Regions from separate parts of the Paenibacillus beijingensis genome, predicted to be linked through region 3. Evidence: riboswitches for the same ligand, from Rfam matches in the RefSeq annotation. Region 3 holds a riboswitch; each other region holds the start of a gene.
What was found. A riboswitch is a leader RNA that binds a small molecule or an ion and turns the genes downstream of it on or off. The one in region 3 is predicted to bind cobalamin.
Positions count from the first base shown of each region.

Region 1: linked by a shared signal. The riboswitch ahead of VN24_RS03445 (energy-coupling factor ABC transporter permease) and the one ahead of VN24_RS21350 (ABC transporter substrate-binding protein) in region 3 are both predicted to bind cobalamin.
Region 2: linked by a shared signal. The riboswitch ahead of cobJ (precorrin-3B C(17)-methyltransferase) and the one ahead of VN24_RS21350 (ABC transporter substrate-binding protein) in region 3 are both predicted to bind cobalamin.

Region 1 is NZ_CP011058.1:716,575-722,303, reverse strand. Features, by position in the region: gene VN24_RS03455 (M24 family metallopeptidase) at 1-1,111, shown strand, start outside; gene VN24_RS03450 (hypothetical protein) at 1,298-1,681, shown strand; cobalamin riboswitch at 1,833-2,019, shown strand; gene VN24_RS03445 (energy-coupling factor ABC transporter permease) at 2,167-2,928, shown strand; gene VN24_RS03440 (energy-coupling factor ABC transporter substrate-binding protein) at 2,925-3,218, shown strand; gene cbiQ (cobalt ECF transporter T component CbiQ) at 3,215-3,997, shown strand; gene VN24_RS03430 (energy-coupling factor ABC transporter ATP-binding protein) at 4,023-4,877, shown strand; gene VN24_RS03425 (metal-dependent hydrolase) at 4,924-5,637, shown strand.
Region 2 is NZ_CP011058.1:5,131,545-5,137,273, forward strand. Features, by position in the region: gene cobK (precorrin-6A reductase) at 1-122, opposite strand, end outside; gene VN24_RS23175 (sirohydrochlorin chelatase) at 170-1,111, opposite strand; gene cobJ (precorrin-3B C(17)-methyltransferase) at 1,127-2,806, opposite strand; cobalamin riboswitch at 3,027-3,220, opposite strand; gene VN24_RS23185 (MFS transporter) at 3,308-3,850, opposite strand; gene VN24_RS23190 (FAD-binding oxidoreductase) at 3,850-5,289, opposite strand; gene VN24_RS23195 (CPBP family intramembrane glutamic endopeptidase) at 5,618-5,729, opposite strand, start outside.
Region 3 is NZ_CP011058.1:4,709,915-4,715,643, forward strand. Features, by position in the region: gene VN24_RS21345 (heavy metal translocating P-type ATPase) at 1-259, shown strand, start outside; cobalamin riboswitch at 345-596, shown strand; gene VN24_RS21350 (ABC transporter substrate-binding protein) at 881-1,903, shown strand; gene VN24_RS21355 (FecCD family ABC transporter permease) at 1,911-2,942, shown strand; gene VN24_RS21360 (ABC transporter ATP-binding protein) at 2,939-3,715, shown strand; gene cobT (nicotinate-nucleotide--dimethylbenzimidazole phosphoribosyltransferase) at 3,826-4,866, shown strand; gene cobU (bifunctional adenosylcobinamide kinase/adenosylcobinamide-phosphate guanylyltransferase) at 4,979-5,635, shown strand; gene cbiB (adenosylcobinamide-phosphate synthase CbiB) at 5,632-5,729, shown strand, end outside.

The DNA.
Region 1 (5,729 bases), 1.8 Mb from region 3:
CTCCATGCAAAATGGTTACGCATTTCTTCCGGCCGATGATGACCCTCTCTATTACGTACGGCGGAGCGTGAAGCGGGCTGAGGCGGAAGCGGCGATTGCCGTTCGTCCGCTCGGGGCGTTCCGTCAATTCGGCGAGACGCTTACAGCCGATTTCCCGGCAGTTATGCGGGATGGCGGGAAGCGGCGCATTGCCGCCGATCTCGATGTGCTGCCCGCTTCCATCTGCCAGAAGCTTTCGGAAATGTTGGCTGCGGCCGGCGGCGAAGCAGATTCGCACGGCAATTCTTCCCTGCTCGACGGGTCCGCGCTCATCAGGCGGGTCCGCTCCGTCAAATCGGCGTGGGAAGTCGGCCGGATTGAAGCTGCGGCAAAAGTAGCGGCTGAAGCGTTTCACAATTGTCTCGAGCATGTGCGGGAGGGCGTCTCCGAGCTCGAGTGGATCGCCCGCTACGAATATGAGATCCGCAAACGGGGACATATCGGGCTGATGCGGATGCGCGCGTACAATCAGGCGGTGATGACGGGGATGGTTGCTTCGGGAGCGGCGGCGGCCGAGCCCGCCGCCTTTGACGGGCCTGCCGGAGGCCGCGGCCTCGGACCGTCGGCCCCGCAAAGCGTAAGCCGCAAACGGTTTGCCCGCGGCGAGCCGATTTTGCTCGATGTAGGCTGCTGCATCGACGGTTACGTAATCGATCAGACGAGAACGGCCGTTATTGGCGAACTGGCCGATGACTTAACGGAAGCTTACGGTGTCACGGAAACGATATTGGACATGGCGCTTGGCCAAATGCGTCCGGGAGCGCTCCCCTCCGATATTTACGCCGCGTCGCTTCAATGCGCGGAAGCAGCCGGACTAACGGATCATTTCATGGGATACGGGAGAGACCAGGCGAAATTTCTCGGCCATGGCATCGGGCTGGAAGTGGATGAATGGCCGGTATTGGCACGCGGCTTTAATGAGCCGCTGGAGGCCGGGATGGTCATTGCGATCGAGCCGAAATTTACATTTCCGGGAAGAGGCGTCGTCGGAATTGAGGATACGGTGCTGGTCACAGCCTCGGAACCGAAGCGGCTCACGAGCCTTGCCCGCGGTCTGATTAAATTGCCGTAAACCGTGTCTCGTATTGGTTCCGCTCCCCTTTGAATAGCCGCGGGGAGTCGTTTTTTAGGTAGTTTTAAAAAAAAGTAAAGAGTTATTTGCTTGCCCTCCGTTTTTCTAGTAAAATTTAATAGAAGCCATCATAACTGTTGAAGATTGGACAGACGTTGAACGGCTAAAGGATAGGGGGCGAAGACGATGCTGAAGCTGGGTGAAAAGGTCGTCATTGTGGCCGATCATTTCGAACAGAACCTTCCGATCGGGGAGTACGGATATATTATCGCTTATGACCGCAATGCGGACAGCATATTTGAATATGTTGTGCGCGTGCCGTCTGCGAACCGGAGTTTTCTGCTGCCGGGCGAAGATGTGGAGCTTGAGGCTGCACTGATTCAACAGGAAGTCGACCGGGTTGAACGCGAGGCGCTGATCGACTTTGCGCTTGCCACTCGCAACGAGGAGCTGTTCAACCGCATTATGAACGTCAAGTCTTCGGACGAAGAGACCGCCGATGCGGGGTCGAAAGAAGTGCAAAGCCGCGAAGACTTCATCAAGCAGGTCAATTTGAAAGCCTGGATTTAATATTTGCCGCACTCATAACCCTGAGGTTATCCTCAGGGTTTTTTTTAATGGTACGCCCTTTGAGACCGCGATCGCCGTTTCGGCTTGTCTCTCTTTCGAAATCTCAATTGACAGTCAACGACGGGAAATGATAGTTTTAATTAAAAGCTAATCATATTCCAATAAACTAGGTGCCTTTGCGGATGCAAAGGGTAACAGGGAATCGGGTGCAAATCCCGAGCGGTCCCGCCACTGTATACAGGGAGTTTTCTTTTCGAACGTCACTTGGGTAAAACCGGGGAAGACAAAAGAAAACGTCGATCTGAAGCCAGGAGACCTACCTAGTTTGTATCGCCATATTGACCTTCGCGGAAAGGAATTGGTGTACGTTTGTTGCTGCCGACGACCGGGAACTTCTTTTTGTCGTCTGTTCATGCGTGCCCAAACCAATCCTGCATAAGCCGGGATTGGTTTTTTTTGTGTGAATATAAAGAGGAGGAATGGTTGTGAAGGTTAACAAATCGGCTGTATTGCTGATCGCGGGTTTTGTTTGTTATTTATGGGTCAATGAGCCCCGGTCCGCTTATGCGATGCACATTATGGAAGGGTTTTTGCCTCCGGCATGGGCGATGTTCTGGTGGGCCGTATTTATTCCGTTTTTTATGTTGGGCGTGCGCTCGCTCATCAAATTAACGAAAGAAGCGCCGGAGCTGAAGCTGATGCTGGGTCTGGCCGGCGCATTCACCTTTGTGCTTTCGGCGCTGAAGATTCCGTCGGTTACGGGCAGCAGCTCGCATCCGACCGGTACCGGGCTTGGCGCCGTCATGTTCGGTCCGCTGCCGATGAGCGTGCTCGGCTCGATCGTGCTTTTTTTCCAGGCGACGCTGCTTGCTCACGGCGGTTTGACGACGCTGGGAGCAAACGCGTTCTCGATGGCGGTGGCGGGGCCGATGGTCGGATATGCGGTATATACGTTGATCATGAAATCGACCGGCAAGCAAAAGCTGTCGATCTTCACCGCTGCGGCGCTCGCCGATTTGTCGACTTACGTCGTGACGTCGATTCAACTGGCAGCCGCTTTTCCGTCCGCGGACGGCGGTTTTATCGCTTCGTTTGCGAAGTTCGGCGGCATCTTTGCCCTGACTCAAATTCCGCTTGCCGTTAGTGAAGGTTTGCTGACGGTGCTGGTTTGGAACTGGCTGCAATCGTACAGCGGAAATGAGCTTTCGTTACTGCAGCGCAAAATGAAAGGAGCTGGCAGCAAATGAACAATAAGGTCAAAAACGGGTTAATCGTGGCTGCGGTTATTTTGCTGGGCGTTTTGCCGCTGCTGCTTGTGAATGGAGAGTTCACAGGAGCGGATGGAGCTGCCGAGGAGATGATCAGGGAGATTAATCCTTCCTTCGAGCCGTGGTTCACGCCGCTGCTTGAGCCGCCCGCGGAAACGGAAAGCATGCTGTTTGCGCTGCAGGCCGCCATCGGAGCCGGTTTTATCGGTTATGTGATCGGCTTGTTTAAAGGCAGATCGTCCAAGTCGTCGAACAAGGACAAGCGATGATCAAAAGCATCGATACGCTGTCGTATGGCAACCGGTTCAGATCCGTGTCGCCGATGTGGAAGACCGGCTTTGCCGCCGTGATGGTTGTGCTGTCGTATTGGACCCACCCGCTCGTGCAAGCGGCGATTTGGGCGTGGATGACGATTTGGACCGTTTATTATGCCGGAATTCCGATCCGCTTTTATTTTGTTCTATTCGGCTCGACGTGCCTCTTTTTTATGATGAGCCTGCCGGCGATGCTGCTTGAAATAACGCGCGGCGGCTTAAGCGGCGCGGGTGATGCCTGGCTTCTTGCCGAAGCCTTCGGCTGGAGCCTGTACGTGCCGTATGCTTCCGTGCAGGCTTCCGCGCTTGCGTTTGACCGGATTGCGGCATGCTCCGCGTGTTTGTTTTTTGTCATTTTCACGACGCCGGTGCCCGAGCTGCTGCAAGTGTTAAAGCGGCTGCGGCTGCCGCATCTCGTCGTGGAGCTCATGCTGCTGACGTACCGGTTCCTGTTCGTGCTGGCGGATACCGCCTACGGGATGTCGGTCGCGCAGCGTTCGCGCGGCGGGCACAACGGCTTTGCCGGAACGATCCGCGATATTGCCATCCTGGTGGTCCGGCTGTTCGGCAAAGCGATGCAGCGGTACAAGGGGCTGTCGAACGGACTCATTTCCAGAGGTTTTGTCAACGAAATTCATTTGGCGCCATACAAAAGCGGACGCATTCCGTTTCGGTACAAGGCGGAAGGCTGTGCGGGCATCGCCGTGCTGCTGGCACTGGAACTGCTGTTTTGACGGCTTTAGGAAGGAGGCTCTCATCATCAAACCGATTTTACAAACCGAGCGGCTCAGCTATACTTATCCCGGATCGGCCGCCCAGGCTTTGCGTGAATTGAACCTCTCCATACCGGAAGGAAAAAAAACGGCGATATGCGGTCATAACGGCTCGGGAAAGTCGACGCTGTTTCTGCAGTCTATCGGCATTTGCCGCCCGGACGGAGGCACGCTTCGCTGGAAGGGCGAGCCGCTGACTTATAAGCCGAAGGAGCTGAAGCGGCTGCGCCGGCAGATCGGCCTTGTGTTTCAGGATCCCGAGCAGCAGCTTATTTTGAATACGCCGTATGAGGATGTTTCGTACGGGCTGCGCAATGCCGGAATGGCCGAAGCGGACATTCATGAGCGGACCTATGCCATGCTGGAGCTGCTGGAGCTAGGGGCGCTTGCCGATACGCCGATTCATCATTTAAGTCTGGGGCAAAAAAAACGGGTCGCACTGGCGGGGGTGCTCGTGCTGGAACCGGAGCTGCTGCTGCTGGACGAGCCGACCGCCTATTTGGACCGCAGCTCGGAGAAGCGGCTTATCGCCGAGCTGGACCGTATTCATAACCGGGGCATGACAACGGTTATGGCAACCCACGATATGAATCTTGTCTACGCTTGGGCGGACTGGGTGCTTGTGCTGGAGAAGGGACGGTGCGTCACGGAAGGCACGCCGGAGCAGGTATTCAAGGACGCCGCATTGATGCACATGCTCGGGCTCGAGCTGCCGATGCTGGTCGAAGTATGGAACGCGCTGCCTGAGTCGATCCGCAATGGACGTCCCGCACCGCGGAATGTAGAAGAGCTGAAACGAAATTATCGTACTTTCTTGTGTACAAACAGCCAGGAAGGGTAAATAATGAGAGTTAGACTACATATCCGAATCAGGAGGTTATGCGCGAATGGAACTTATTTATCATGGGCATTCCTGCGTGCAAATCGTATCGGAAGGCAAGTCGCTGCTGATTGATCCGTTTTTGAGAGGGAACGAGCTGGCGGTTACGAAGCCGGAGGAGATTAAAACCGATTACGTACTGCTCACTCATGCGCATACGGATCATATTTTGGATGCCGAAGCGATCGCCAAAGCGAACGACGCAACGGTTGTCGCCATCCATGAGCTCGCTACATACATGTCTTGGAAAGGGCTCAAAACGGTCGATATGAACATCGGCGGCACGCTTGACCTTGGCTTTGCCCAAGTGACGATGATCCAGGCGTTCCACAGCTCCGGCATCGTTCTGCCGGACGAGCAGCGCATCATCTATGCCGGCATGCCGGCCGGTTTTATTGTCCGTGCGGAAGGAAGCAGCATTCTTCATGCCGGCGACACCTCCTTGTATTCCGACATGAAGCTGATCGGCGAGCGGAATCATTTCGACGTCGCTTTCATTCCGATCGGCGACCGGTACACGATGGGGCCGAAGGACGCCCTCCAGGCAGCGGAATGGTTCGGCGCGAAGCTGGTCGTTCCGGTGCACTACGACACGTTTGCGCCGATTCGCCAGGACGCCGAAGATTTCGTGCGGGAGCTGACGGAGCGCGGCATGAAAGGGCAGGTGCTGGCTCCCGGCGGAAAGCTCGATATCCGTGTAAGAGGCGAGGTCCGCGACTAGATAGAGGCGGACGACCGCTTGTTCTTTCGAAGTTCCAGCAGCGTGACCGATAAAGCGGAGACCCTTGAGAATCGGGCGGGTTTCCGCTTTGT
Region 2 (5,729 bases), 420 kb from region 3:
TCATCCTGCAAGCTTTTGGCCGCGCTGTCCGTCACAACCGACGTAAGCAGCCCGGCGCCGCTTTGCCTGATCCGCAGCGCCAGTTCCCGCGCATCGCTCGTTCCGCAAAGCATAAAGATCATCGTTTTTCCTCCTTCAATGTCTGACCGTCCCGTTAAACGAATGTCGGCTATGCGCCTGCCGGAGTTTTATCGGTATGATGATGATCATGCTCGTGGTCATGACCGTGAGCATGATGGTCATGATCGTGATGGTCGTGATCGTGATGGTCGTGATCGTGATGATGGTGGTGGTCTATCTCCGCAGCTGCCTGCAGGCGGTATTTGCACATGTCGCAGTTCATGAATGCGCGGCCTTCGCTCGCCTCCGCCACCCGTTCGATCAGCAGCTCTGCAAGCTCGGGATGGAAGCCAAAATAGTCGGCCAGCACGACTTTACAATCAGGATGCTGTGCGGCAAATTCCGCAACCATCTGTTCAATCCGCTTAATCAGCACACCCGTGAACAAGAAATAAGGGAGCACGTAAATCGTCTTTGCCCCCAGCTGCAGACACCGTTCCAGCCCGTCTTCGAAAGAAGGCTCCGTTACGCCGATAAAGCTGCTTTCCGTCCATTTGACCGGGACCTGCTCCCAGAACAAACGCGCCATTTTATAAAAATCGCTGTTCGCATCGCTGTCGCTGCTACCCCTGCCAAGCAGCAGCACCGCTGTTTGCTGATCGCGGGCACCGCTCTCAAGCCCTTCTATGTACCCCGCCTCAGACAGCCGGGACCTCAAAATGTTTACCACCTTCTGGTGCACGCCGATCGGCCTTCCGTACACGAACTGCACGTCATGATATTTCCGCTTTGCATGGTCGATCGCATCCGGGATATGCAGCTTCGCATGTCCCGCCGCAAACAAAATGATCGGCACGAGCACGACTCTTGTCGCTCCGCGGCTAACGCAGTTCTCAATGCCTTGATTAATGGCCGGTTTGGCGAATTCCAAAAAACACGTTTCGATTAAAAATTGCGGAGCCTTAGTGCGCACCATTTCCGCAAACCGCAGCAGTTCTTCGTTTCCCTCCGGATCCCGGCTGCCATGGCCAACGAGCAAAATTGCTTCCATTTCCATTCCCCCTCATTAATCGCCGCAAACGGCATCTACTGCAACGGGGGGTACGAAATCCCGATGCTCGAATCCTGTAATCATGCCGACGCGCTTGAAAAATTTATGAAACCGCTCGTTCGGATGCCCTTGCTCGGCATATTGCCGGAAAATCCGCTCGACCGTCGGTACAATCTCTTCCGCCGAAATGCCTTCCGCCACCGGCTGCGCCGCATGCGCGTTGCGTCCGATCGTTTTCCCGCCCAGGAATAAGTCGTACGCCCCGCGGCGGTACACGATGCCGATATCCTCAAGTACCGCTCCGTAACAAGCCATTCCGCATCCGTTTAGACCGATCTTGAATTCCTTCGGCGTCTTCAACCCACCGATCAGCCTGTTCAGCTCCTCCGCGACCGGGATCGCTTCGTCTTTTTCCAGGTTGCAAAAATCGCACGCTTTGATCTGCGCCACGTCCCCGATCGGAAACACAAGCAGCTTTTGCGCCTTCAGCCTGGCGACGATATCCGCCGGATCTTCCGTTTCCACCCGGATAATAATTTGATGATGGGGCGTATATTCCATCTCCCCTTTATCGCCTGCAAGCTCTGCGAGCAGCGCCATCTGCCGGGCGCTGAACTTTTTGTTCGCGATGCCTGGCGCAACGCCCACTTCGAAAACGGCGACCTGCCGGCGGGCAGGCGGCTGCGACTTCGCATGGACTGCGTATCCGCCCTGTATGATGCCTTTTGCCTCCAATGCGCCAAGAGCCTCCATCGCCAGCGCAACCGGAGCCTCCGGCACGCTGGTCCGTACCGCCTGCGCCGCCTCGACCACTTCAGGTTCATCCGCCTCTTCTCGCATGTCCTTTTTTTCCTCGCGGGCGTTTAGCGACCATGGCTCCGCCTCCGTGCGCAGTCGCTCATGAGGCTTAAGCGGCTGCTCGTCCGTTTGCAGCGTATATTTACGCTGGTAACCGCGCGGCGTTATCATTAAACCTTGATAAACAGACGTCGTGGAGTTGCCGATGATAACCGTCGTCAGCATCCCGATGTCATGGTCCAGCATGGAGCCGAGCGTCGTTAATATCACCTGCTCGCGGTCACGATAAGCGCTTTTGACGAGACCGACCGGCGTTTCCGGCGAACGGTATTTCAGCAAGATGCGCTGCGTCTCCACAATCTGGCGGGTGCGTCTCCCGCTTCGCGGATTGTACAGCGCAATAATAAAATCAGCGGACGCTGCCGCATCCACCCGCTTTGCGATCGTCTCCCATGGTGTCAAATGATCGCTTAAGCTGATCGTGCACGCATCGTGCATCACAGGTGCTCCAAGAAGCGAAGCACATGAATTAATCGCAGAAATGCCCGGAACAACTTCGACCTCTACGCCCGATGCCGGCTTCCAGCCTTTCTCGATCAGCACCTCGTAGACGAGTCCGGCCATGCCGTATACCCCGGAATCGCCGCTGGAGATGACCGCGACTTTTTTTCCCATCTCTGCCTGACGTACCGCTTCCTGCGCACGGCTAACTTCTTCCGTCATTCCCGTCCGCACAATTTCCTGATCGGTCAAAAGCCCGCGAATGAGATCGACGTAAGTGTTGTAGCCGATAATAACGTCGCTCTCCTCGATCGCCTGCCGCGCCCGCTCCGTAATATGTTCAAATGCTCCAGGCCCAAATCCGATAATGAGCAGCTTGCCCTTTGTTTCAGCCATAACGCTCCCCCTATCCATTACAATCATTTCGCAATCCGCTGCCCTGAACAAACAACACCCTTCTAGGAATGCAACAAAAAAAGCACCCCCATTGGAGATGCCTACGAACAGAACTAGTATAAGGAAATGAACAAGGGGCCTTCCGATCGGCAAACCGATTAACGGCATACCTCACACCCGCAAGTTGCTGCCTTACACCTCCCTATTACGCGTAGGTTCAATGGTGTTGATAGAACAGGCAGGTCTCCTGACTTGCGGATCATAGCTTGTGCTCACAGCCTTCCCATTTCAAACATTGAAACAGTGGCAATAGAGCAGCTCCCCGCTTACAGTGGCGCGACCGTACCGGAATTTCACCGGTTTCCCTATTAAGTCGAATGCTTCCACTCGACACCTGGTTCCATAAAATATGTGCAAATAATTTGAACTATAACATATTGTTCATCATTTCGTCTACTCTATATTTCCTTATCGCTTCGACAGAGTATTCGTTGCAAAGCTTCATTGCCTTGAACCTGTCCGATGCTTCCACACAGCCCACGAGCTAACCGCGTAGAGCAAGGCGCTCGTGTAGAACAGGGCATTGATCGTTAACCAATCGAGCAGGTAACCGCCGATCAGGACGGCAAACCCTGAAGCAACCGACGTCCAGAACTGGTAGTTTGCTAGAACGGGTCCGCGTACCCCGGACTGGCTCCCATCGGCTAGCAGCAGGCGCTCCCCCATTTTTTGCATGGCGCTGCAGGTGCCCATCAGCAGTTGCAGCACGATTACCCAGAAGTAGGAGCCCACCCACGGAAAAGCCAGCATGGCCGCCGTCATTCCTAGCGAGCTCAAGACCAGCACTAGCGGGCCATACCGGTCGAGCCTTGCTCCAAGCCATTGGGATGCAAGTGCCGAACTGATTGTAAATACGGCGAACGCGAGCCCGTACTTCGAGTAGCTGTTTCCGAGATTTTTGAGAAACAACAGGTAATACGGATATATCATACCGGCTGCCAGCGTCACGATGCTTTGGGAGCGGATGAGCCACTTGATCTCCACTACGTTTCGTCCCCTCTATACTGTTCAAAGAAATGGTTCATAAAAAGATGATCCGGATCGTATTCGTCCTTTTTTGCGAAGAAAGCTTTGTTCTCCGGATACGCTGCCCGAAACTGCTCCAAAGTCGGATAGCCGACGTAAGGCAAATAATACGTGCCTTGATGACGGATAACTTCATCAATAATTCGCTGTATCCCTCGCCGGGTCGTGGCCTGTTTCGCATCCGAAAGCGGAACGTTAAAAAGACATACAAGCGCGAACATATCATCTCTTGCATACGACAGCTTCGCTTCCTGATCGCGGTTGACATACCGGACCGTAATGTTCAGCAGATTCAAATGCTCTTGAGTCAGCACCGTCTTCAGATCTTCGACAAAACCGGAGAATTCCCGAATCGGGATAAAATATTCCTGCAGCAAGTCGTTTTTCCCCGCTTCATGATACTCCATGAACTTCGACTCCGAGCGCATCGCATTGTTGCGGCTTAATACGGCATTCTGCTGCTTGGCGAAGTATGCTTTTTGCATCGACCACAGCACTTTTTTGCCCCATTCGAACGAACGGTTCAAGTTAAAGATAAGCTTAGTCGGGATTACCCATTCCTCCCGCGTCTTTAACTGATTATGTTCGTTAAGCGTGATGGTTTGGTCGACGCGGTAGTTGATGGCATACATATCGGAGAGATAACCGTCGGGCGCTACGGAAATACGGGCAATGTGAAGATGGATATCCGGGTCGCCCTGAATAGACTTTTGGAAGTAGTCCGCATATGAATGGACATCCGTTTCTTCTGTCAATACCCGATAAACCTCGTCTTCCGTCAAAGTCAGCGTGACATCCAAAATGATTCCGAACAGCCCGTATCCGCCCAATGCCAGCGGGAATAAATCGGCATTTTCGGTACGGCTGACCTGTCGAATTTGGCCGTCTGCGGTAAGCAGCCGGAACGACTCGACGCTTTTGATCAACGAACCGTTGCGGATATCCCGACCGTGAGCGTTAATGCTGATGGAGCCGCCTACAGTGAAAATGTTTTGCGATTGCATCGTTTTCACGGATAAGCCGTACGGGTTAACGGCATCCTGAACATCCTTCCAGGTCGCCCCTGCCTGCACTCGTACCTTTCTCGCTGCCGGGTCGACGGACAAAATTTTATTAAAAGAAGTCATGTCGACGACAATGCCGTCTTTATAGTAAGTATGGCCGCCTTGGCTGTGCCGCTGTCCTGCGATCGAGACGGTCAATTTCCTTGCCTTTGCTTCATGCAGCAGAGCAATCAGCTGCTTCTCTTCCCTGCCCCTGACGATTTTCTCTACCTTAACCGGATGGAGCCGGCTGTAATCCGTGATTAGAAAAGGATCCTGGTCGGGGGTAGAATGCAGTATATATTGCAACAGGCACAAAGCGGCGAGCAGCATGATGGCGATTCCCTTTTTCATATCGGGTTCTCCATTCATTCGTTCATTGGAATTCAAGTCGCTTCCATCTTAACAAACGGTTAAGTTACTGTCCGCAACCTTCTTTTTCCACTGCCAAAAATCTCCCGCAATATAATCAATATCTTGTCACATCCAATAATCCCCTGTGTTCCTTGAAACAGAAATCAATAGAATGGAGCCGCTTCCTCAGCTTAGAGTAAGCGGCTCGTTGCTGCACTGACGTCATGCAAATATAGAGCAGACGCCCAAACTCCGCGCAGCGTCGGCACATCAAAAGATGATTATGACCGAGGATTCGTACAATTCGCGCGTGTGTCTCTCTTAATCACTAAAAAATAATGCCAATTAATACAAACATGATATTCATCAAGAAATGCATCATAATTGTAGGCAATAAACCTTGAGCCCTTATCGCAACTCCACCCATAATCATGCCGAAA
Region 3 (5,729 bases):
TCTGACGCTGCTGCGGCCGCGCTTGACCGGCATTTGCCAGGCAATCGCGATCAGCCGCCTAACGCTTCGCAATATCCGGCAAAATCTGGCCTTTGCGCTGTTGTACAATATGATGATCGTGCCGCTGGCGGTCTGCGGCCTGCTTCAGCCGTGGATGGCCGGAGGCGCGATGGCGCTCAGCTCGCTGTCGGTCGTCTGCAACGCGCTGCGGCTCGGCCGCTTGATTGACCGCAAGCTGAAGGAGAATTCGGCAGAATGATGCGGCAGCGGGCACGCGCGGCGCAAGCTTTGCGGATAAGGATAGACAAGCCGGGGAAGGGATGGTATAGTTACTACGAATCTTTTTCATAAACATGGAAACAGGTGCCGCAGCGCGGGAGCAGTAGCTTTCGCCCGCAGCGGTTAAAAGGGAAGTCCGGTGAAATTCCGGCACGGACCCGCCACTGTAACAAGCGTTCCGCCTTCGGCAGTCTTTAAGCATGCCGTATCTTCGGAACATGCCGCGCACAGATGCTGTCACTGGAGCTTCATACTCCGGGAAGACATGCACGGCAGCAGCTTGAAGCCAGGAAACCTGCCTGTTTCAGGACGCTGTAACCTACGAGGATTTAGGGTGGTGTCGGAGAGAGGCTGCTTGCTTTGAGGGAACCTGTATTTTGATATGGTTGCCGCCGGACAAGCAAACCTTTTGTTCCTGTAGACAGGAAGCACTTCCGACACGTTCGGAGGTGCTTTTTTTAAATATAAGAAAGGATAACGTTTCATGCTGATCCTTCCTTAATATTTTCACAGCGAAACTTTTGACCGCTGTTGGAGATGAAGACAGCGCTCAAAAGTTTCTGCTTCAAGTTTTAAATTAAAGACAGGGGTGTTGGAAGAAATGAAACAACAAGCAATGAAATCCTTCAAATTATCGGTTGCCATCATGATCGCAGCAGTAATGCTGCTTCTCGCCGCATGCGGCAGCGGCGGCGAAAGCGGCAGCGGAGCCTCCACGAACGGGGCGCCTGCAAACGGTGCGAGCCAATCGGCCGCGTCAGAGGAACCAAGTACGGGAGCGGCAACCGGCAATTCGGCGGACGCCAAGACGACCGCGTATCCGCTGACGGTCAAGGATGCATCGGGAACGGAGATTACGTTTGACAAAGCTCCGGAGCGCGTCGTATCGCTCGTGCCGAGCGAAACGGAAACGTTATTCGCGATCGGAGCGGGCGATGAAGTCGTTGGCGTCGACGAATACAGCAACTATCCCGAGGAGGCAAGCAAAAAAACGAAAATCGGCGATTTGAAGACGAATGTGGAAGCCGTCACCGCGCTTAATCCCGACCTCGTTGTCGCCTCTTCGACGATGAATGCGGAAGCGATAGAAAAGCTGCGCCAGCTGAACATTAAAGTGTACGCGTCCGCACCGAAAACGTACGATGAAACGGTTGACAAAATCGGCCAGCTCGGTCTCATCATGAACAAACAGGAGCAGTCCGGACAAGTGCAGCAGCATATGAAAGATGTGAAGCAGCAGGTCACGGACGCGGTGAAAGACGCTCCGAAGACAAAAGTGTACCTGGAGTTTTCGCCGGGCTGGACGGTCGGCAAAGGCGAGTTTATGGATGAACTGGTGACGCTGGCGGGCGGTACGAATGTGGCCGGCGACCAAAGCGGCTGGTTCGAAGTCAACTCCGAACAAATCGTCAAGGCCAATCCGGAGCTGATCGTATATCCGAAATTGGACGGTAACCCGATTTTGCCCGGCATTAAGAGCCGTGCGGGCTGGTCGGTTATCGACGCGGTGAAGAACAACCGCTTCGCGGAAGTGCCGATGGATCCGCTTGTCCGTGTCGGTCCCCGCCTCGCGGACGGGCTTCTCGATCTGGCAAAGGCGATTCATCCCGACCTTGTGAAATAAAATGGGCATCAAAGCCAAATTGTACGGTTATGGAGGAGCAGGCTTGCTCCTCCTTGCCTTTTCTGTCGTTGTCAGTCTTTCTCTCGGCTCTGCCGGAATGTCCCTTCATGATGTATGGGGCATTTTGACGAGTCGATTGTTTGGAGGCGCAGCCGACGGTTGGAACGAAGGCCAAGAGGCCATCGTGCTGCAAATCCGGCTGCCCAGAGTGATGCTTGCCATTCTGATCGGCGCCGCACTTGCCCTCGCCGGAGCAGGATTTCAGGGCGTCCTGCGCAATCCGCTGGCCGATCCATTCACGCTTGGAGTCGCTTCCGGCTGTTCGGTGGGGGCAGCATTTTTAATTTTGTTCGGATACCAAACATTGGTCGGAATATGGACGCTTCCGGTGGTCGCTTTTGTAACCGGAATTGTCGCGCTGGCAGGTGTTCTGGCGCTTGCCCGCACCAAGGGCGCGATGGGGTTAGAGACGTTAATTTTGTCCGGTGTCGTCATCGAATCTTTTCTCGGCTCGCTCGTATCGTTTATGGTCAGTCTTTCTCAAGGTGTCGTCAACCAGATTTTGTTCTGGCTTATGGGCAGCATTGCGCTAAAAGGATGGAGCGAAGTTTATCTTGTCATCCCTTTTATTGCGGTCGGACTGCCGCTCCTGCTGGCATTTGCACAGCCGCTAAACCTGTTTGTGCTCGGTGAGCGCCATGCGGCTCATCTCGGCGTGCGCGTGGAGCGGACCAAGCTGATCGTGCTGGCAGCATCTACGCTGCTTACGGCGGCGGCGGTATCCGTTGCAGGCGTCATCGGTTTTGTAGGCCTTGTCGTGCCGCACTTGATTCGGCTCATCGCCGGTCCGGATTACCGGCTCATTATCCCGCTTTCTGCAATCGGCGGCGGCATATTCGTGCTATGGGCCGATACGCTGGCGCGGATTGCGCTCAGCCCGCGCGAAATTCAGCTTGGAGTCGTCACCGCTTTTATCGGGGCGCCGTTTTTTGCTTATTTGCTTTACCGCCGTAAAGCGGTTAAAGGGGGAACGACATGATCGAAGCGAAAAATGTCGCGTACCGGCTCGGACAAACCGAGGTGTTAAGCGGTCTTTCGTTTACGCTGGCGCCGGGCAAGCTGTACGGCATTATCGGTCCGAACGGAGTCGGGAAATCGTCGCTGCTTCGTCTCATTTCGGGCGTGGAGAAGCCGGCGGCAGGGCAGCTGCTGCTCGAAGGCAAACAGGCGGCGGCTTACCCCCGCAAGGAACTGGCCCGCTGGCTGTCCGTGCTGCAGCAGGGAGGACTGCCGCCGGTCGGTTTTACGGTCAGGGAAACGGTCGCGATGGGCCGCTTTCCGTTTCAAAACTGGCTTGGGGATGAAGAGGCCGACACCGAAGCCCTGATCGATTCGGTGCTCGAAGCGATGGGACTATCGGCGCTGCAGCACCGGACGATGGACAACTTGAGCGGCGGTGAACGGCAGCGGGTCGCACTGGCCCAAGTGATGGCGCAGCAGCCGCGTTTGGTGCTGCTGGATGAGCCGACGACGTACCTCGATATCGGCTTTCAGGTTTTGCTGATGGATACTGTTTCCGGCTGGCAGCGTAAGCGAGGGCTGACGGCAATTGCCGTCCTTCACGATTTGAATCTGGCTTCGCTTTACTGCGATGAGATATTGGTGCTGCATGAGGGGCAGCTTGCCGCATTCGGTCCTCCGGCCGATATATTGGATGCAGCGCTGGTCCGCCGTGTGTATGGGACGGAGGCGGCAGCCGTTGCGCACCCTGCGAACGGCCGGCCGCAGTTTTTGCTTATGAACGGAAAATGACAGGAAGAACGACAGGGAGGGTTCAAACTTTGAACGAATGGAAACGAAGTGGAACGGGGCAGAGGATTGGCGCGGATGATCGCGAATTCGGGGCTGCGGATGAGAAGGCCATCCAATCTGCAATCGAACGCATTCTTCCTTTTGACGAAGAAGCTGCCGCCGCGGCCGAACGCCATTCCGACGGACTGACCAAGCCGCCGGGAAGTCTCGGCAAGCTGGAGGCGATCGCCCGCCAGCTTGCAGGCATCGCGGGCGGATTATGGCCGGAATTATCGCGCCGTGCCGTTATCGTAATGGCCGGTGATCACGGCGTGTGCGAAGAGGGCGTCAGCGCGTTTCCGGCCGAAGTGACGCCGCAGATGGTGCTGAACTTTCTGGAGGGCGGCGCGGCTGTAAACGTGCTCGCCCGCCAGAGCGGTGCCGACGTCGTCTGTGTGGACATCGGGGTCAATGCGGAGCTTAAGCATGAGCGGCTTGTCAGCCGCAAAATTCGGATGGGCACCGCCAATATGGCGGCGGGCCCCGCAATGCTGCGCGGTGAGGCGGCCGCGGCGGTTCGCACCGGCATTGAAATTGCCGAGCGGCTGGCGCAGGAAGGCGTCCGGTTGTTTGCTACGGGCGAGATGGGAATCGGCAATACGACGGCCAGCGCCGCTCTTGCTTCCGTGCTGGCTGGCATCGATCCGGAACGCTCGGTAGGCAGCGGCACGGGGATTGATGAACAACGACGCCGCCACAAAGTGGACGTTGTCAAAAAAGCGATCGCCGTCAACGAACCGGATGCTGCGGATCCGCTCGGCGTGCTGGCGAAAGTGGGCGGACTTGAGATCGCAGGCCTTGTCGGGGTCATCATCGGAGCTGCCGCAAGCCGCTGTCCCGTCGTCATTGACGGCTATATTTCTACGGCTGCAGCGCTAGTCGCCGTACGTCTTGCTCCCGGGGTGAAGCCGTATTTGATCGGCTCCCATCTGTCGATGGAGCAGGGGCACCGGGATTTGCTTCAGGCAGTAGGGCTGAGCCCGCTTATCCAGCTGGATATGAGGCTGGGCGAAGGAACAGGAGCGGTGCTTTGCTTTCATTTTATCGATGCCGCGCTTGGGCTTATGCAGGAGATGGCAACGTTCGAAAGCGCCGGCATCTCGAAGGGATAGCGGAATTGCGGCGGCCGAATAAACAGTGGCGTTCGATGAAACCGAGCGTTAAACCGGGCTGTTAATTGATGTTGAGGCATGAAGGATTATTAAAAGTTAGGGGGCCGTATGCATGAAGGTGCTCGTTACGGGCGGCGCGAGAAGCGGCAAGAGCACATTTGCCGAGCAGCTCGCCATGCGGCTGTCGGACCAGGGAATTTATATCGCCACTTCGCGTATATGGGATACGGAAATGGAACAACGCGTCGAAATTCACCGCCGTCAGCGGTCGGAGTCCGGCTTTAGCTGGGAGACGGTGGAAGAGCCGCTTGCGCTCGCGGAACGGCTTACGGAGCTTAAACGGCGTCCCGATATCCGCAGCGGCCGTGCGCCTGCTGTGCTGGTGGATTGCCTGACGTTATGGTTAACGAACCATCTGCTGGAAGAAGAAAAGGAAGAAGAAAAGGAACAGCCGGCACAATCGGAAGAACGGGCAGAAGCGGAAGAAGCGGAAGAAGCGAATTCGCAAGCGGCCGGATTGCGGGGAAGTCTGGAATCGGCGATGAACGATTTGGAAGAGGCAGCGGCGGATTTTCCAAGCCCGATTATTTTCGTAACAAATGAAGTCGGAAGCGGCATCGTGCCGGCGTATCCGCTCGGACGGCGGTTTCGCGATGAAGCGGGGAGGATGAACCAGCGGATGGCACAGCTGTGCGAACGCAAATTTTGGGTCGTATCCGGCGTGCCGGTCGATCTGAATAAAGTCTCCTTCGCCTGGGAGGACTTGTGATTTTTTATTCGCTGCCGGAAACTTTGCTGTTGATTGCAGCCGCCATCGTTATTGATTGGACGGTAGGAGATCCAAGGCGTATCCCGCATCCGGT